Regions from separate parts of the Pelomonas sp. SE-A7 genome, predicted to be linked through region 2. Evidence: riboswitches for the same ligand, from Rfam matches in the RefSeq annotation. Region 2 holds a riboswitch; the other holds the start of a gene.
The links. A riboswitch is a leader RNA that binds a small molecule or an ion and turns the genes downstream of it on or off. The one in region 2 is predicted to bind S-adenosylhomocysteine.
Positions count from the first base shown of each region.

Region 1: linked by a shared signal. The riboswitch ahead of metH (methionine synthase) and the one ahead of ahcY (adenosylhomocysteinase) in region 2 are both predicted to bind S-adenosylhomocysteine.

Region 1 is NZ_JAUASW010000003.1:312,145-321,759, reverse strand. It holds gene QT382_RS19430 (MORN repeat-containing protein) at 1-1,432, opposite strand, end outside; gene QT382_RS19425 (glycine zipper 2TM domain-containing protein) at 1,630-2,154, opposite strand; gene metH (methionine synthase) at 2,263-4,995, opposite strand; S-adenosyl-L-homocysteine riboswitch at 5,049-5,135, opposite strand; gene QT382_RS19415 (HD-GYP domain-containing protein) at 5,214-6,416, shown strand; gene QT382_RS19410 (homocysteine S-methyltransferase family protein) at 6,413-7,474, opposite strand; gene QT382_RS19405 (rhodanese-like domain-containing protein) at 7,520-7,915, shown strand; gene QT382_RS19400 (ProQ/FINO family protein) at 7,872-8,549, opposite strand; gene QT382_RS19395 (prohibitin family protein) at 8,713-9,558, shown strand; gene QT382_RS19390 (alpha/beta hydrolase) at 9,555-9,615, shown strand, end outside.
Region 2 is NZ_JAUASW010000001.1:2,552,998-2,562,612, reverse strand. It holds gene pepQ (Xaa-Pro dipeptidase) at 1-940, shown strand, start outside; gene QT382_RS11530 (hypothetical protein) at 918-2,150, shown strand; gene QT382_RS11525 (OmpW/AlkL family protein) at 2,160-2,768, opposite strand; gene metF (methylenetetrahydrofolate reductase [NAD(P)H]) at 2,903-3,745, opposite strand; gene QT382_RS11515 (TlyA family RNA methyltransferase) at 3,778-4,527, opposite strand; gene ahcY (adenosylhomocysteinase) at 4,540-5,964, opposite strand; S-adenosyl-L-homocysteine riboswitch at 6,026-6,128, opposite strand; gene QT382_RS11505 (PKD domain-containing protein) at 6,270-8,336, shown strand; gene QT382_RS11500 (DNA glycosylase AlkZ-like family protein) at 8,322-9,419, opposite strand; gene QT382_RS11495 (DUF2238 domain-containing protein) at 9,416-9,615, opposite strand, start outside.

The DNA.
Region 1 (9,615 bases), on a different contig from region 2:
AGCGCTCACCTGTAGGCCAGGTGTAGGTGCCCGTACCCGAGCGCAGGCCCTTGGCGTCGAAGCCGCCGTTGTAGGTATGGCCATTGCCAAACTTCACCAGACCGCGCAGCCGCAGATCGTCGACGAACTCGCCCTCGAAGACATCGCCATCGGCCATGACCAGCAAGCCCTTGCCATGGCGCTTGCCGTTGACGAATTCGCCTTCGTAGCGTTCGCCGCTCATGGCAACGGTCGCGCCGCGCCCGGTTCTCTTGTCGGCGGCGAATTCGGTATCGACCTCGATACGCTTGCCATCGGCCAAGGTTCGCACGCCCTTGACCGCCACATTGTTGAGGTAGCGTCCCTCGAACAGGCTGCCGTCCGGCGACTTCAGCCGGCCCTGGCCGTTGTACTTTCCTGCCGAGAACTCGCCCTCGTAGACCAGGCCGGCGGGCGTACGGTAGACGCCACGGCCTTCCTGCTGGAAGTTGCTGCTGATGCTGCCTTCATAGGATTGGCCGCCCGCGTACTGCATGCGTCCCTGCACCGGCTTGTCCTGAGCGAACAGGCCTTCGAAGCGGTCGCCGTCGGGCCAGGCCAGCGTCCCCTGGCCTTCGCGTTGGCCGGCCACGAAGTCGCCCTCGTAGCGAAGACCGTTGTTGTCCACCGTGATTCCCTTGCCGGTGGCCTTGGTCACGACCATCAGATGGTCGACCTCGATGCGCTTGCCGTTGGCCCTGTGCATGACACCCTTGCTAGGCTGGCCTTCGAAGAACTGACCTTCGAAGCGTCTGCCGTCGGCCGTGACCAAGGTGCCGGTGCCGTGTTGGCGGCCGGCTTCCCAGTCGCCTTCGTAGCGCTGGCCGCTGGGCCAGGTGTAGACGCCCTTGCCGCTGGACCGGCCATTCTGGAACCCGCCGACATAGCGATAGCCGTCCGCCGTGGTGGTGCTGCCCTGGCCATGGAGCTGACCGTTCACGAACTCGCCCTCAAAGCGGTCACCGCCAAAGCTGATCAGCACGCCGGGCCCGCTGCGGCGCCCGCTGAGCATGCTGATGTCGACCTCGAAACGCTTGCCGTTGGCCAGGCTGCGCTGGCCTTTCTCGGGTACATCGCTGACGAACTGGCCTTCGAAGCGCGAGCCGTCGGCCTCGGTCTGCACGCCGCGGCCATGGCGCCTGCCATCCTTGAAGTCGCCGTCATAGACCACGCCGCCGGGGTAGCTCATGCGCCCCATGCTGATCTCGTTGTTCAGGAACACGCCCTCGAAGCGCTTGCCGTCGGGCCAGGTCAGCACGCCGCGGCCGTTGCGCTTGCCCTGCAGATGGCCGCCTTCGTAGCGCATGCCGGAGTCCCAGACATAGACGCCGGTGCCGGCCGCCTTGTCTACGGACAGCCAGCGGTCCGCGGCCTGGACGCTGGCCGCTGCCAGCAGTGAAACGACTGCACCCACCAGGGGGCCGAGACGAAAAGAGCACGGGCTGCGACGGCGGGCGCGATCGGTCATGGGCAGAGCCTAGTCGGGTTCTGGACCGGCGATGTTCCCATGGGCGCGTCAGCACGCCCCCCCATTCAGTCGAGGAGGCGTCCCCAGAATCTGGTAGCGATGGTCGCTACTCGCACAGCCTGAGCAGCCGCGCCTGATGAGCCTTAGCGGCGCACCAGCAGGCCATCGCGCAGCTCCACGCTGTCGCCGACCTGCAGGTTGGGATTGCTGGCCTGCTCGTGGTTGCGCAGGTGGCCCTGGCCGTCGTCCAGCTTGACGATCCAGACCTTGCGGGCGTTGCGGTCCTTCTCGATCTCGTTGCCGGCATAGCCGCCGGCCATGGCACCACCGACGGTGGCGATCTTCTTGCCGTTGCCGCCGCCGATCTGGTTGCCTATCAGGGCGCCGACGACCGCGCCGCCCACGGCACCCACGCCGCTGCCCTTGCCGGCGCGCTCCTCGGTGTGGACCGAGGCCACCTGCCAGCAGCCCTTGCACAGGATGGGCTTGCTGTCGGCCTTGGCCAGGGTCTGGCCCGACTTGGGTGTCGTGGCCTCGACGGCCTCACGGCCGGCCTCGGCACCGTCCTTGCCGTTGTTCATCTTGCCGAGCGCAAAGGCGCCTCCCAGAAGGCAGGCGGCGATGGCGGTGGCGGCGATGGTCTGGCTGGCGTTGAGCGGGAACTTCATGGGCATTCAAGGAAAGCAATCGACATGCGAAAGCTTGGCATCGCCAAGCCGACGATTCCAGATATCGCCTTGTTGAAATGCAAGCGGATGTGAATGTCGGGGCCGCAATCAGCCCAGCAAGGGAGCGAGCGCCCGTTGGGCGGCTCTTTCGTCCAGCGCCATGCGGGCCGCCCAGTCATGCAACTGGTCCTCGCCAATCCTGCCCACGTTGAAATAGCGGGCCTCGGGATGGGAAAGATAGAAGCCCGAGACGCTGGCGGCCGGCGTCATCGCCATGGCATCGGTCAGGCCCATGCCGATGTCTTCCGGCGCCAGCACGCGGAACAGCTCGCGCTTGACCAGGTGGTCGGGGCAGGCCGGGTAGCCCGGCGCCGGGCGGATGCCGCGGTAGCTTTCGGCGATCAGTTCTTCGTTGGACAGCGACTCGTCGGCCGCATAGGCCCAGAACTCGGTGCGCACCCGCTGGTGCAAGCGCTCGGCCAGGGCCTCGGCCAGGCGGTCGGCCAGGGCCTTGAGCATGATGGCCGAGTAATCGTCGTGGTCGGCCAGGAACTGGGCTTCCTTCTTGTCGCAGCCGATGCCGGCGGTGACCGCGAACAGGCCGATGTAGTCCGGCACCGATCCCTTGGGCGCGATGTAGTCCGCGAGGCAGCGGTTGGGCCTCTGCTCGCCATCGACGATCGGGCGCTCCGACTGCATGCGCAGGCCGCGCCAGGTCATCAAGACCTGGCTGCGCGACTCGTCGCTGTAGATTTCGATGTCGTCGTCGTTGACCTGGGCCGCCGGGTAGAGGCCGAACACTGCATTGGCGGTCAGCCAGCGGCCTTCGATCAGGCGCTGCAGCATGCGCTTGCCGTCGCTGAACACGCGCTGGGCCTCGTGGCCCACGACCTCGTCCTTGAGGATGGCGGGGAAGGGACCGGCCAGGTCCCAAGTCTGGAAGAACGGACCCCAGTCAATGCAGTCGGCCAGCTCGGCCAGGTCGTAGTTGCGGAAGATGCGGCGGCCCGTGAATTGGGGCGCCGGCGGCGCGTAGGCGGCCCAGTCCAGCGCCTGCTTGTTGGCGCGGGCCTGGGCCAGGGTCACCAGCGGCGTCTGCTTCTTGTTGGCATGCAGCTCGCGGACCTTGTCGTAGTCGGCCTTGAGCTCGTCGATGAAGCGCGTGGCGCGCTCGTCGGACAGCAGGTCCGAGCAGACGCCCACCGAGCGCGAGGCATCCGGCACGTAGACCACCGGGCCTTCGTAGTGCGGCGAGATCTTGACCGCCGTGTGCACGCGGCTGGTGGTGGCGCCGCCAATCAGCAGCGGAATCTTCTTCACGCGGAAGTAGTCGTCGCGCTGCATCTCGGCCGCCACATGCTGCATCTCCTCGAGGCTGGGCGTGATCAGGCCCGACAGGCCGATGATGTCGGCGCCCTCGACCTTGGCCTTGGCCAGGATGTCCTGGCAGGGGACCATCACCCCCATGTTGACCACCTCGTAGTTGTTGCACTGCAGGACCACGGTGACGATGTTCTTGCCTATGTCGTGCACGTCGCCCTTGACGGTGGCGATGACGATCTTGCCCTTGGGCTTGACGTCGCCACCGGCTGCGGCCAGCTGGCGCTTCTCTTCCTCGATGTAGGGCACCAGGTGGGCCACGGCGGCCTTCATCACGCGGGCGCTCTTGACCACCTGGGGCAGGAACATCTTGCCCTGGCCGAACAGGTCGCCCACGATGTTCATGCCGGCCATCAGCGGGCCTTCGATCACGTGCAGCGGCCGGCCACCGCTGGCCGAGATGGCCTGCCAGCATTCCTCGGTGTCTTCCACGATGAAGTCCGTGATGCCGTGCACCAGCGCATGCGAGAGCCGCTCGTTGACGTTGCCGGCGCGCCAGGCCAGCCGCGCCGAGTCGTCCTTGGCGCGCCCTTGGGCCGCTGCCGCCACCTCGATCAGGCGCTCGCCGGCATCCTTGCGGCGGTTCAGCACCACGTCCTCCACCCGCTCGCGCAGCTCGGGCTCCAGGTCGTCGTAGACGCCCACCATGCCGGCGTTGACGATGCCCATGTCCATGCCGGCCTGGATCGCGTGGTACAGGAAGACCGTGTGGATGGCCTCGCGCACCGGGTCGTTGCCGCGGAAGCTGAAAGAGACGTTGGAGACGCCGCCCGAGACCTTGGCGCCGGGCAGGTTCTGCTTGATCCAGCGCGTGGCCTCGATGAAGTCGACCGCGTAGTTGTCGTGCTCCTCGATGCCGGTGGCGATGGCGAAGATGTTGGGGTCGAAGATGATGTCTTCGGGGTCGAAGCCGACCTCGTCCACCAGCACGTGGTAGGCCCGCTGGCAGATCTCGATCTTGCGCTGGAAGGTGTCGGCCTGGCCCACTTCGTCGAAGGCCATCACCACGGCAGCGGCGCCGTAGCGGCGCACCAGCTTGGCCTGGCGCTTGAACTCGTCCGCGCCTTCCTTCAGCGAGATCGAGTTGACGATGCCCTTGCCCTGGATGCAGCGGAGCCCGGCCTCGATCACCTCCCACTTGGAGGAGTCGATCATGATGGGCACGCGGGCGATCTCCGGCTCGGAGGCGATCAGGTTCAGGAAGCGCACCATGGCCGCCTTGCTGTCCAGCATGGCCTCGTCCATGTTGATGTCGATCACCTGGGCGCCGTTCTCGACCTGCTGGCGGGCGACGGCCAGGGCCTGCTCGAACTGGCCGGCCAGGATCATGCGGGCGAAGGCCTTGGAGCCGGTGACGTTGGTGCGCTCGCCGATGTTGACGAACAGGCTGCCCTCGCCGATGGAGACCGGCTCCAGGCCGGACAGCTTCATGGCGGGAGGATGGGCGGGGATGGAACTCATGGCGGCCTCGACGTCAGGGCGGGCCGCGCACTCACCGCGGCCCTGGGATCAGGGGTCGGTGAGCGTCGTTGTGGGAACTTGTCCAAGCCTGGCGAGCTGCCTCCCTAGGGAAGCCCCTCGTCGCAACGCTCCTCGGACCGTGCGGGATTTTACGCTGAGGGCTTCAGCCGGCGGCCGGCTCGGCCGACAATCCGGGCAGCAGAGCTTCTAACCCCACCGTGGACCTGATTCCGCTGCCCCCTCATTCGCTGCATATCGGACAGGTGCTGGGCTTCTCGATCCGGGATGCCCGCGGCAAGCTGCTGTTCGCCTCCGGCCAGGTGCTGCCCAACACGCCGCAGGTCCATGCGCTGATCCAGCGCGGCGCCTTCGTGCTGGCCCACGAGACCAAGGAATACCAGAAGGCCCTGGCCCACAAGGTCGACACCATGATGCACCAGGGTGCCACCCTGGGCTCCATCGCCGACGCCAAGGCCGACTACCGGCCGGAGTCGCTGCTCAAGAAGCACAGCATCCGCTTCGCCGACCAGGCGGCCTGGACCGACCTGCTGCTGCATGTGCACACCCTGCTGCGCGAGCCCAGGGCCGAGGACTTCCTGCCGCGCTTCGAGCAATACCTGCAGGAGGTGATGACCCGGGTCCAGCAGAACGCCGACGCGATGCTGATGATGCTGGTCTACGACGCCAGCCACGACTACCAGCAGTACAGCGCCAAGCATGGCCTGCTGTGCCTGCTGGTGGCCGAACTCTGCGCCCGCCAGCTGGGCTGGAGCGAGGAGTGGCGGGTCTCGCTGATACGCGCGGCCCTCAGCATGAACATCGCGATCAGCGAGCTGCAGGACCGGCTCTGCGCCCGCGACGAGGAGCTCAGTGACAGCCAGCGCGCCGAGATCCGCCAGCGCATCGACCACGCGCCGCAGCTGCTGCGCGAGCTGGGCGTGAAGGACGAGTTGTGGCTGCAGATCCTGATGCTGCGACAGGAAGCCGGACCAGGCCCGATGGCCGGCCGCGGTCCGGCCGAGCAGATGGCGCGCCTGCTGCGGCGGGTCAACATCTTCGCGGCCCGGCTGTCGCCACGGCGCTCGCGCAAGGCCATGTCGGCCACGGCCGCCGCGCGGGCCGCCTACCTGGACGAACTGGGCCAGCCCGACGAGGCCGGGGCCGCCCTGATCAAGGCCGTGGGCCTGTATCCGCCGGGCAGCCTGGTGCGCCTGGCCAACAGCGAGCATTGCGTGGTGCTCAAGCGAGGCCACAGCGCGAACGAACCATTGGTGGCGGCCTTGATAGGCAAGAGCGGCAATCCGCTGTCCGAGCCCGTGCCGCGCGACACCCGCTTGGCCGCCCAGGCCGTGGCCGCCAGCCTGGCCCCGCATGAGCTGCGGGTGCTGGTCAATATGGAGAAGGTGCTCCGCCTTTATTAGGCGGCTTCGACGAGCTGGCTGAAGAACTTCTGGCCGCTGAGCCGCGGCTGGTACTTCGAGACCTGACCGGCGATGGCCGCGATATGGGCCGGCGTCGTGCCGCAGCAGCCGCCGGCGATGTTGAGGAAGCCGCTGCGCGCGAACTCCTCCATCAGGCGGCCGGTGACGTCGGGCGTCTCGTCGAAGCCGGTGTCGCTCATCGGGTTGGGCAGGCCGGCGTTCGGATAGCAGCTGACCGCCGTGGCGCCGGCCACCTTGGCCAGCTCCTCGATGTAGGGACGCATCAGCGTGGCACCCAGTGCGCAGTTCAGGCCTATGGCCAGCGGCTTGGCATGGCGCACCGAATGCCAGAAGGCGGTCACGGTCTGGCCCGAGAGGATGCGGCCCGAGGCATCGGTCACCGTGCCCGAGATGATCACCGGCAGGCGCTCGCCGGTGTCGTCCATCAGCTCGTCCAGCGCGAAGATCGCCGCCTTGGCGTTCAGCGTGTCGAAGATGGTCTCGACCAGGAACAGGTCGACCCCGCCCTCCAGCAGGCCCTTGGCCTGCTCGTAGTAGGCCGCGCGCAGCGTCTCGAAGTCGATGTTGCGGGCGCCGGGGTCGTTGACGTCGGGGCTGATCGAGGCGGTGCGCGGCGTCGGGCCCAGGGCGCCGGCGGCGAAGCGGGGCTTGTCCGGCGTCGAGTACTTGTCGCAGGCCGCGCGGGCCAGCCTGGCGGCGGCCACGTTCATCTCGTAGGCATGCTCGCCCAGCGCATAGTCTTCCTGGGCGACCGAGGTGGTGCCGAAGGTGTTGGTCTCGATGATGTCGGCGCCGGCTGCCAGGTATTGCTCGTGGATCTCGGTGATCACCTCGGGCTTGGTCAGCACCAGCAGGTCGTTGTTGCCCTTGAGATCCTTGCCATGCTCGGCGAAGCGCGCGCCGCGGTAATCGGCCTCCTGCAGCTTGTAGCGCTGGATCATCGTGCCCATGGCGCCGTCGAGGATGGCGATCCGATGTTGCAGAATGTCCGGCAGCTGGGCGCCGCGCGTGTAGCGGGTGGAGGCGTCGATGTTCATGGCCGCATTGTAGGAAGGCCGCCAATTCCCCATGAAGCAGTCGCTATGAAGCACCTCAGCCCCAAGGAGACCCAGGCCTATCTGCAGCAGCGGCCCGAGGCCCTGTTCCTGGACATCCGCATGGAGCTGGAATACCTCTATGTGGGCCATCCGCCCGGGGTCGTTCACGTGGCCTGGTACGAATACCCCGAGATGCAGGCCGACGAGGCGGGCTTCGTGGCCCAGGTGCGGCGCGAGGCCGAGGATCAGCTGAACCGGCCGGTGGTGCTGATCTGCCGCTCAGGCCAGCGCACGGTCAAGGCCGGCGAGGCCCTGGAGGCCGCCGGCTTCACCGAGGTGGTCAATGTGCTGCACGGCTTCGAGGGCGACCTCGATGCCAACTTCCAGCGCGGTCGCCTCAACGGCTGGCGTTTCGACGGCCTGCCTTGGGAGCAGATGTAGGCGCTCCACCGGGCTTGCGATCACCGTCGCGGCGCGGCGGACGCGCATCGCGGCGCGGTGCGTCGCTGCGCTGCTCGGGCTGGGCCGGCCGCTCGGCGGCTTCCTTTTTGGCCAGTTCCAGCAGGCCGGGCAGCTCGGCCGGGTCTATGCCCTTGAGGGTGCAGAAATTGGCTTCGGACAGCTTGTTGCGCTGGTAGTCGCGCAGCAGCTGGGCGCGGTTGAAGCGCTGCTGTTCGGCCAGGGCTTCGCGCTCGTTCTGCATTTCGCGGCGGCGCTTGACCTCGGCCTTGGCGGCCTGGCGGTGCTCGTCCGACAGCTCCTCGACCGGATTGCCGTCCAGGTCATGGCGGTGCGTGGCCTTGGACAGGCCGATCAGGTAGCCGGTGCTGCCGGTATGGCGGCGCAGGAAGGCCGACAGCTGGGCCTTCGTGAACTTGCCCGGCGCCCGCTCCTGGATGTCGGCCTGGATGCGCAGCTTCAGCGGCTTCTGCATGCCGGTGAACAGGGCCGGGAACAGGGCCTTGAGCTGGGCGGCCACCTCGGTCGGGCTCAGCGAGGCTTCGGCGCTGGCGCCTTGCTTCGGCTGAGCCTCCTCGTTCTCGGGGGCCGCGGGCGTGGGGGTGGTCTCGGTCATGGATGCAAGCGGCGCTCAGCGCCTGGCGGATCGGGAAAGGGGCGTATTGTCGTGCACTCTATTCATGTCGTTCCAGCGTGCGTTCATCGCGGCGACCCGGATTCGCCCCGATGGCATCGCTACGCTGCCGGCTCCTCCAGACAAGAAAGGGAATGAGGACATCATGTTCAACAGTGCTTCTTCGTCGTCGTCACGCCTGGGCGCCCTGCCCAAATTCGCGCTCGGCACCGTCGCGGTGATCGTGCTGATCAGCCTGATCAATCCGGTGCGGGTGGTGCAGTCGGGCACCCGGGGGGTGATCACCACCTTCGGCAAGGTCGATCCGGAGCCGCTGGGCGAGGGCCTGCACTTCGTGATCCCCATGGTCAACCGGGTCCACATGATCGACGTGCGCCTGCAGAAGAACGAGGGCAAGGGCGTGGCCGCCTCGCGCGACCTGCAGCAGGTCAGCGTCTCGGCGGCATTGAACTGGCGCCTCGACCCGGCCCTGGTAGCCCAGACCTACCAGAGCATAGGCAACGAGCATGCGGTGGCGGTGCGGGTCATCGAGCCCGCCGCCCAGGAATCGACCAAGGCCATCGCCGCCCAGTACACGGCCGAGGAGCTGGTGACCAAGCGCACCGAGGTCAGCACCAAGATCCGCGATGCGCTGGAGCAGCGGCTCAAGCGCCATGGCGTGATCGTCGATTCGCTGGCCGCGGTCAACTACGACTTCTCGGCCGTGTTCGACAAGGCCATCGAGGCCAAGGTCGAGGCCGAGCAGAAGAAGCTCACGGCCGAGCGCGACCTGGAGCGCATCAAGGTCGAGGCCGAGCAGGCCCTGGCCAAGGCGCGCGGCGAGGCCGAGTCGCTGAAGGCCAAGCGCCTTGAGATCACGCCGGAGCTCTTGCGCCTGAAGCAGCTGGAGAACGAGGCCGATGCGATCAAGAAATGGGATGGCCGCCTGCCGCAGTACACCGGCGCCGGCACGCCCTTCATCCAGATGAACAGTGGCGCGGGCAAGCAGTGATGTTGGGCTGGCGGCTGGCGGCGATCCTCTGGCTGGCGGCCTTGCCGGCAGCGCAGG
Region 2 (9,615 bases):
CGGCGAGGCCGATGCCGCGCTGGAAGGCGTGCTGCCCAACAACCCCGAGGCCCTGCTGCATCTGCTGCACTACCCGCGCGCCTGCAAGAGCGAGTACGAGCTGGAGCAGATGCGCGCCGCCTCGCGCCGGGCGGTCAAGGGCCATGTGGCCGCGCAGCAGGCCTTCATGGAAGGCCGTTCCGAGCTGGACATCCACCGTGCCTACCTGGCCGCCACCGGCCACACGGACCGCGACCTGCCCTACACCAACATCGTGGGCCTGAACGAGCATTGCGCGGTGCTGCACTACCAGTACCAGGACCCCCAGGCCCCGGCCCAGTCGCGCAGCTTCCTGATCGATGCCGGTGCCCAGGTCAACGGCTATGCCAGCGACATCACCCGCACCTGGAGCCGCGGCGGCCACGAGGAATTCGAGGCCGTGCTGGCGGCGATGGAAGCGGCCCAGCTGGCCCTGGTCGATGAGGTGCGCGCCGGCACCGACTACCGCGAGATCCATCTCAGCACCCACCGCCGCATCGCCGCCATCCTGTCCTCGCAGGGCATCGTGAAGATGAGCGCCGAGGCCATCGTGGCCGAAGGCGTGTCCTCGACCTTCATGCCGCACGGCATTGGCCATCTGCTGGGCCTGCAGGTGCACGACATTGGCGGCTTCATGGCTGACGAGAGCGGCGCCGTCGCGCCCAAGCCCGAAGGCCACCGCTACCTGCGCCTGACCCGCGTGCTGGAGCCGGGCATGGTGGTGACGATTGAGCCGGGCCTGTACTTCATCCCCACGCTGCTGGACAAGCTTCGCGCCACGTCGGCCGGCGGCGCGGTGGACTGGGCCAAGGTGGAGCGCCTGCTGCCCTATGGCGGCGTGCGTATCGAAGACGACGTGGCCTGCCGCGCAAGCGGTGCGCCCGAAAACCTGACCCGAGATGCGTTCGCGGCGCTGGCTTGAGCTCGGGCTGCTGGTCGCGCTGGCCTTGGCGGGGCCGGCCGGTGCCGAGCCGCCGCAGCTGTCCAAGGTCGAGGTGCAGGGCGAATCCACCGCACCGCGCGAGCTCAAGACCTTGGCCACCTTGTACGAGGCCCGCGAGCTGTTCGAGAAGCACCATGCGCTGGCACCGCAGGCCGAGCTGAAGTTCAAGGTCTACGCCCGCACCCAGGCCGAGCATCAGCAGCGGATGAACCTGGCCCTGGTCACACGCCAGGGCCGGGTGCCGGTGCCGCTGGATGAAGAAGACAACTTCGTCATCGACCCGACCTGGAACCGCTATCCCGATGCCACCGAGCTCAAGAGCAAGCTGCTGGACGGCCGCGTGACCTGGCGGGCCGACATCCGCACGCCCGGCTGGCCGGACCACGAGCGGCGACTCGGCGACCTGCGGCTGCAGTGCCGCGTCGGCTTCGAAAGCGGCGTGGCGCGCGGCGGTGACCGGGGTTTCTTCGCGACCCTGGCCAAGGCCGTGTTCTCCAGCAAGGATGGCTGCGAGAACAGCTATTCCAGCAGCAGCAGCTTTGCCGACCGGCCGATCTTCTCGGTCACCCTGGTCGACGGCCCACGACGCATGACGCTCAGCAACGTGATGCTGCACGGACTGCGCGATGTCACAGGCGAGCAGTACGACTGGGGCTTCCTGCTGCGTGAGCGCATGTTTCGCCTGCCCATGGGCGACATGAGCTGGTCCAACGAGACGCGGGTGGTGATGGAGTTCGCAGAGGATCCTCAGCAGCCGGCCGATGCACAGCTGCTGGCCTCGGACCATGCGCTGGCTCAGGCCGCCCGAGAGCTCCGCGTCGGCGAGACCTTGGCCGAGTCGCTGCGCGAGAAGCTGGGCAAGGCCGACGAGAAGCATTTCGACAGCGGGCGCCGCCTGCTGCGGCACCTGAGCGTGAGAACCCTGTTGCCACCCGATCTGCCGCCCGAGGTGCTGGCGCAGCTGCCGGCGCAGGACCTCGGCAAGCTTTCGCCGGCGCAGCTGGCGGCCTTGCTGGCCAAGCTGCCGGCCTACAAGGCTGCCGCGGCATCGGCTGCCAAGGCGGCGTCGGGGGCAGCCCTGGGCCGCCCCGGGCTTGAAGTGGTCGAGCTGGTCACGCTCTTCGACGAGCAGGACCGCTTGATCAAGTACGCCTTGCGCCGGCTCTCGCCGACGCAGCGTTACCGTTAGGTCTGTGCCTTAGAAGCGCCATCCCAGGCCCACACCAAGCAGCACGGGGTCGACCTTGAAAGTGCCGACCTTCGTGCCCTTGGAGCTGACGTCGGTGTCGATCTTGACCTTCTTGAGGTCGATGTTCAGGTAGGTGCCCTTGCTGATCGCGATGTCGGCGCCGATCTGGGCCGAGAGGCCGAAGCTGCTGCGCTTGACGTTGGGACCCAGGGCCGTGACCACGGCGGGGGCGAACTTCACCGACGAGAAGTGGGTGTAGTTCAGGCCCAGGCCCACGTAGGGGCGGAACGTGGCTTCGGGAGCGAAGTGGTACTGCAGGCTCAGCGTCGGCGGCAGGTGCTTCAGCGAACCGATCTCGGCGCCGCCGGCATAGAGCCTGTGCTTCTGCGGCACGGTCAGAATCAGCTCGGCCGCCAGGTTGGGCGTCAGGAAGTAGCTGAAATCAACCTCGGGAATGGTCTTGTTGTTGATCGTGAGGCCGAGGCCGGTGCTGTCGCCGTTGGCCGAATCGATGTGGACCGCACGCACCCGCACCAGCAGCGGGCCTTCGGCGGCCGCGGTGGCGAAGCCGGACGCAGCGGTGAGCAGGGCGAGGGCGGCAATCTTCTTGTTCAACATGATGTCAATGACTCCTGGATCTGCGGGAACATTCCCGTCAGCAGTCATTGCATCGCTGCGCAAAGTGCCGGCCCTTGAGGTGACACAAGGGCCCTGGGCCACGTTTGCGTCCCGCGCAGGACGCTTGTGTCAGATCAAGCTTCTTGACCGAGGCCGAGGCGCCTGCACAACTCCAGCGTCAGCGCCGACTGGTTGAGCGTGTAGAAGTGGATGCCCGGCACGCCCTGGGCTATCAGGCGCTCGCACAGGCCGGCGATCACGTCCAGGCCGAAGGCGCGGATCGAGGCCACGTCGTCCATGTAGCCCTCCATCTTCAGCGCTACCCAGCGCGGAATGTCGATGCCGTCGCGGGCTGCGAACTGGGCGATGCGGGCGTAGTTGTGGAAGGGCATGATGCCCGGGACTATCGGCTGCGCAACTCCCAGCTTGCGCGCCTGCTCGACGAAGTGGAAGTAGGCGTCGGCATTGAAGAAGAACTGTGTGATCGCGCCGTCGGCACCGGCCTTCATCTTGTCGGCGAAGTGCTGCAGGTCCTTGGCGGCGTAGCGCTGCTGCGGGTGGTACTCGGGATAGGCCGCGACCTCCAGGGTCCAGTCCGCGCCTTGGGTCTCGCGGATGAAGCTGACCAGCTCGGAGGCATAGCGGAATTCACCGGCCGTGGCCGTGCCGCTGGGCAGGTCGCCGCGCAAGGCGACGATGCGGCGGATGTTCTGGGCCCGGTAGGTGGCCAGGATCTCGGCGATGCTTTCGCGGGTCGAGCCCACGCAGGACAAATGGGGCGCAGCCTCGTGGCCGGTGGCGGCGATGTCCGTCACCGTGGCCAGGGTCTTGTCGCGGGTCGAACCGCCGGCGCCGTAGGTGACGCTGAAATAGTGCGGGTTCAGCGCTCCCAGTTCCTGCACCACGGTCTTCAGCTTCTCGCTGCCCACCGGGGTGTTGGGCGGGAAGAACTCGAAACTCACTGCAGGGGTCGTCATGCTCGTCGGTCCTTGTCTTGTTCGTCTTGGCTTCAGGCTGCGGCCGAGGCCCACAGGAAGAATTCGCGGTTGCCGTCACCGCCGGTGATGCTGCTGTCGAACCAGCCCTGCCATTGCCAGCCCTGGGCCGCCACGGCCGCTCTAGCCTGCTGCTCCAGCTCGGCGTACTGGGCCTTGTCCTTGACCAGGCCGCCCTTGTTCAAGGCCTTGGGGCCGAGCTCGAACTGCGGCTTGATCAGCAGCAGCAGCTGGCCATCGGCCGCCAGCCAGGGCGCCAGCTGGGCCAGCGAGCCCAGCATGGAGATGAAGCTGAGGTCGCCGACGATCAGCCGGAAGCCGCCGGCCGGCTTGTGCGCTTGCAAGCCTGAGCTAGCCAGCTCGCGCACATGCAGGCCCTCAAGCAGAACGACCCGCGGGTCGTTCGCCAGAGAGGCATGCAGCTGGCCATGGCCCACGTCGACGCCGACGACTTTCTCTGCGCCGCCTTTCAGCAGGCAGTCCGTGAAGCCGCCGGTGCTCTGGCCCATGTCCAGCACCGTGAACCCTTGGACCTTGATGCCGGTGGTGGCCAGCGCACCTTCCAGCTTCAGCCCGCCGCGCGAGACATAGCGCAGCTCGGCGTCGTCCGTGACCCGCAGCTCCTCGTGCTCGGGCACGTCTTCGCCGGCCTTGCGCACCGGGCTGCCGGCCGCGCGCAGCACCGCGCCGCTCTCGATCAGCCGCTGGGCGGCCGAGCGAGAGGGAGCGAGCCCGCGGCTCAGCAGCAGCTGGTCGGCACGCATCCGTTCTCTCGATCAGTAGCGGTAGGTGTCGGGCTTGTACGGGCCGGCCTTGGGCACGCCGATGTAGGCCGCCTGCTCCTCGGTCAGCTCGGTGAGCTGCGCGTTGAGCGTGGTCAGCTGCAGGCGCGCCACCTTTTCGTCGAGGTGCTTGGGCAGCACGTAGACCTTGCCGATGTCGTAGGCGTCGCGGTGGGCGAACAGCTCGACCTGGGCGATGGTCTGGTTGGCGAACGAGGAGCTCATCACATAGCTCGGATGGCCCGTGCCGCAGCCCAGGTTCACCAGGCGGCCCTTGGCCAGCAGGATGATGCGCTTGCCGTCCGGGAAGATCACATGGTCGACCTGGGGCTTGATCTCTTCCCACTGGTACTGCTCGAGCGCCGCGACCTCGATCTCGTTGTCGAAGTGGCCGATGTTGCAGACGATGGCGTTGTTCTTCATCGCGGCCATGTGCTCATGGCGGATGACGTTCTTGTTGCCGGTGGTGGTGACGAAGATGTCGGCCTTGTCCTGGGCGAATTCCATGGTCACGACGCGATAGCCTTCCATCGCGGCCTGCAAGGCGCAGATCGGGTCGATCTCGGTGACCCAGACCTGCGCCGAGAGCGCGCGCAGCGCCTGGGCCGAGCCCTTGCCCACGTCGCCATAGCCGGCGACGACGGCGATCTTGCCGGCCACCATCACGTCGGTGGCGCGCTTGATGCCGTCCACCAGCGATTCGCGGCAGCCGTAGAGGTTGTCGAACTTGCTCTTGGTGACCGAGTCGTTGACGTTGATGGCGCGGAACAGCAGCGTGCCCTTGGCGGACATTTCCTTCAGGCGGTGCACGCCGGTCGTCGTCTCCTCGGTCACGCCGATGATCTCGGCGCTCTTGCGGGTGTACCAGGTCGGGTCGACGGCCAGCTTGGCCTTGATCGAGGCGAACAGGATGCGCTCTTCCTCGCTGCCCGGGTTGGCCAGCACCGACAGATCCTTCTCGGCCTTCTGGCCCAGGTGCATCAAGAGCGTGGCGTCGCCGCCATCGTCCAGGATCATGTTCGGGCCTTCGCCTGCGCTGCCGGCAGGGCCGAAGTCGAAGATGCGGTGGGTGTAGTCCCAGTAGTCTTCCAGCGTCTCGCCCTTGTAGGCGAACACCGGCGTGCCGGCGGCCACCAGGGCGGCGGCGGCATGGTCTTGCGTAGAGAAGATGTTGCACGAGGCCCAGCGCACCTCGGCGCCGATGGCCTGCAGCGTCTCGACCAGCACGGCCGTCTGGATGGTCATGTGCAGCGAGCCGGTGATGCGGGCGCCCTTGAGCGGCTGGGTGGCGGCGTATTCCTTGCGGATGGCCATCAGGGCCGGCATCTCGCTCTCGGCGATGGCGATCTCCTTGCGGCCCCAGTCGGCCAGCGAGAGATCCTTGATGACGTTGTCGGGGAGGTTGACGGGGGCGTTCATGCGGGGCTCCTTCAGAGAGACCAGCGTGGCCAGAGCATCCTTCACTCACCCACGCCGGATCGGTAGGTGAGCGCCGTTGCCAGGTCCCCGCACGGTCGCGGGGAGCGTCCCAAGCCTGGCCGGGATCCTGGGTCTCAGGTCCGGTTGCAGCGCCCCTTGGGTCAGGGCGCGATTATGCCGAACCTGGGCCGGTCCCAGGGCGCATTGGTGTGAAAATCCGCGCGCATCAAAAAAACAAGGGCGGCCGGTTGGGACGGCGACGCACCTGGGCCGTTCGGCCCGACCATCAATGATCAGAGGGAGTCATGCAGTTGAAGAAATACCAGGGGATGCGGGCAGGCGCCTGTGCAACGGCCATGGCGGCCGCAGTGTTGTTGGCGGCCTGTGGCGGCGGCGGTGGATCCGGAGGCGGTTCGACCACGCAGCCCACCCAACCGACGCAGCCCACCCAACCGACGCAGCCCACCCAACCCACCCAACCTACGAACCTGGTCTGCTCGGCCGGCACGCCTTCGGCCCAGGTGCTGATCGAAGGCCCGCTGGTCGGCAAGCAGGCCGCAGCGGCCATCGCCGGCTGCTCGGGTCCGATCAGCAATCTGCAGTGGACCCAGACCAGCGGCCCGGCGGTCAGCCTGCTGAGTGCCCAGACCCAGGTCATCCATTTCGAGCCGACGACGGCCGGCAGCTATGGCTTCCGCGTCAGCTATACCGACGTGGCCGGTGCGGCGCAGACGCGTGACGTGACCCTGGACATCACGGCACCGGCCACGCCGGCCAAGGCCATCGTCCGCAACCACCAGGCGGTGCGCATGGGCGGCAAGGCCTCGATCCGCGCCTGGTCCACGACGGGCGAGACGGTGCAGAGCGTGAGTTGGACCCAGCTCGACGGGCCGACGGTGAGCCTGGAGTCGGTCGACAGCTCGGCCCGCCAGTTCGTCGCTCCCACGGTGAGCCAGGACACGCTGCTGCGCTTCCGCGCCACGGTGCAGACCGCCAGCGGCAGCGACAGCCAGGACGTGATCGTGCTGGTCGAAAAGTACGACCAGGCGCCGGCGGCGAACAACAACTACGTCTGGTCGGACCGGCATGTCTCGCGTGTCCATGCCTATCGCTCGACCAGCGCCTACGCACCGGTGCTGGCTGACTGCGTCTACAACGCGGCGATTCGCACCTACGAGCTGTGCAGCGTGTCCCGCCTGCCGTTGTTGGGGCAGGAAACGAACGGCAATCTGCCGAGCATCGAGCAGGTGATGAATCGCGTGCTGGTGTCGCACGACTGGCAGGGCAAGAACTTCGAGAAGTTCCTGCAGGTCCATGATGCGCGCGGCGACTTCCGGCGCATGCTGATGAGCACCACGGCCGTGGTGATCGGCTCGCATGTCCGGCCGTCCTTCTACAACCCCTACACCGGGGCGATCTACCTGGATGCCGACAACATCTGGATCGAGGCCGGCGAGCGCGACACAATTGACGAGGCGCCGGACTACCGCGAGGCCTACAGCCAGGGCCTGGCCTTCCAGGACCTGTGGCGCTATGTGAAGTCCAACCAGTACTTCATGACCAACTACAGCGCGACGCGCCGTGCGACCCGCAGCATGGACGACCTGCTTGGCGACATGGGCTGGCTGCTCTATCACGAGCTCTCGCATGCGGGCGACTTCCTGCCTGTGGAAACCTTCGAGCTGCTGAACCAGCAGCCGGGCCAGACGATCGGTGCCTATGCGGTTGGCTATCGCTATGCCAACCGGCGCCTGGTTTCGGACCTGATGGACGGCGCCTATCCGCTCAAGAACCGCGACCTGGACGCCTTGGCCGACGTCAAGTTCGGCGGCACCGCGGCGTCGGCCGCGCAGAAGGCCGTCACGGCCGGCCAGGTCGGCGATTGGTTTGCCGCCGACCTGGCCACCGACATCTACGCCTACTACACCTTGCGCGAAGACATGGCGATGACGGTGGAAGAGTCGCTGATGAGCCTGCGTCTGGGTGTCTACCGCGACGTGGCCTTCGTGCCGCGTGATGCCAGTGGCAACCTGGTCCTCGGCGATGTCCGCTGGGGCCAGCGCGGGCGGATCGGCGAGTCCAGCCTGCGGCCTCGCCTGAAGCTGGTGGCGGCCAAGGTCGTGCCCTGGATGACGGCCGGCGACTTCGACACCCTGCCCGCACCCAAGCCCATGCGCGTGGGCGCCAGCTGGACCGACAACCTGGTGATCAATGGGCCGGTGCCGAGCGGCTCCGTGGTGCTGATCAAGCCGCAGGAGGCCGACTACCGGGCCGAGTACGAGGCGGCCGGCCGCCTGGCCCAATGGGCCCGCCGCGCCAAGGATCGCGAGGAGGGCCATCGCCAGGTTGAGCGCTGGCTAGGCAAGCGCTAAGAACCGCTTCATCGCTTCCAGCTCGCCCTGCACGGCGTCCTTGAACAGGGCGCCGGCAGGGCGTTTTTCAATGAAGCCCAGCTCGTGGCGCAGCCGGCCCTTGTCTAGGCGCAGATTGGCCCAGCCGATGATTTCCTCGCCCCACAGCAGGGGCAGGGCGTAGTGGCCCATGGTGCGCTTGTGGGCCGGCGTGTAGGCCTCGAAGCGGTACTCCCAGCCCCAGAAGCGCTCGAAGCGCCGGCGGTCCCAGACCACCGGATCGAACGGGGCCAGCAGGGTCACCTTGCCCTGCGGTGCCTGGTGCCGGCGCGAGCGCGGGTTCTCGTCCAGCGGCCAGTACCAGGTCTCGCCGTCGATCTGGGCATGGGCATAGCGGTCCTTGGCCGCCTTGCAGACGGCGCGGGTCTCGGCCTGCAGATGCGGTGCGCCGTAGCGCAGCAGCGTGGTCAGGTAGCCGAGGCTGGCCGCCGGTAGTGGCGCATAGAGCGCCACGACCTTGTCGAGCAAGGCCTCGGCGCACGCCTTGCGGGCGGCCGGGCTGTCGTCGGCCTCGGGATGGTTCACGGCTTCGTAGACACGCGTGCCGCTGTCGCGCCGCTTGACCCGCAACTTGCCGCGGTAGTGCAGGCCGTCCAGCAGCTGGGTGCTGATGTTGAGCTCGCCGCCCCAGTAGCCCGGCATGCGGCCATGGTGGGCGAACTCGTCCAGCACTTCGGTGGGATGGGTGGGGCCATGGCGGCGCACGAAATCGAGCAGCTCCTGCGCATGCTGCTCGCGCTGCGCGTCCCAGGGCTTGCGCGGCGTGCGCGGATGCATCAGCGCCAGGGTCTCGCGCGGCAGGAAGCCGTAGTTGACGAAGCAGTCTTCCTCGACAGCGAGGCGCGGGTAGCGCTGCTCCAGCTGGCCGGCCACATAGTCCTTGACCCTGAGCCTGAGGATCAGGTCCTGGGCCCGGGCCGGGGCCCGCATCGGGTCGGCCTGGACGAAGCCCAGCTTCTTGATGGCGGTGGGCAACGTGGTGGGTTTGAAAAGGGTGCGTGCCAATGCATAGCGGCGCAGCTCCTCGAGGGTCGGTGCCTTCATGGGCGGAGTCTCTCCAGTTGCCGGTCGTGCCAGCGCGCCAGCAGCCCTTGGGCCAGCAGCGCGCCCAGCCAGGCCAGGGCCATGTCCTTCTGCGTGTCCCAGGGGTCGCCTTGCGTGCCCAGGAATTCATCCGCCCCCTGGCCCAGGACCACGGCCGCGCCCCATTCGATCAGCTCGTAGATCGCGCTGATCGCCA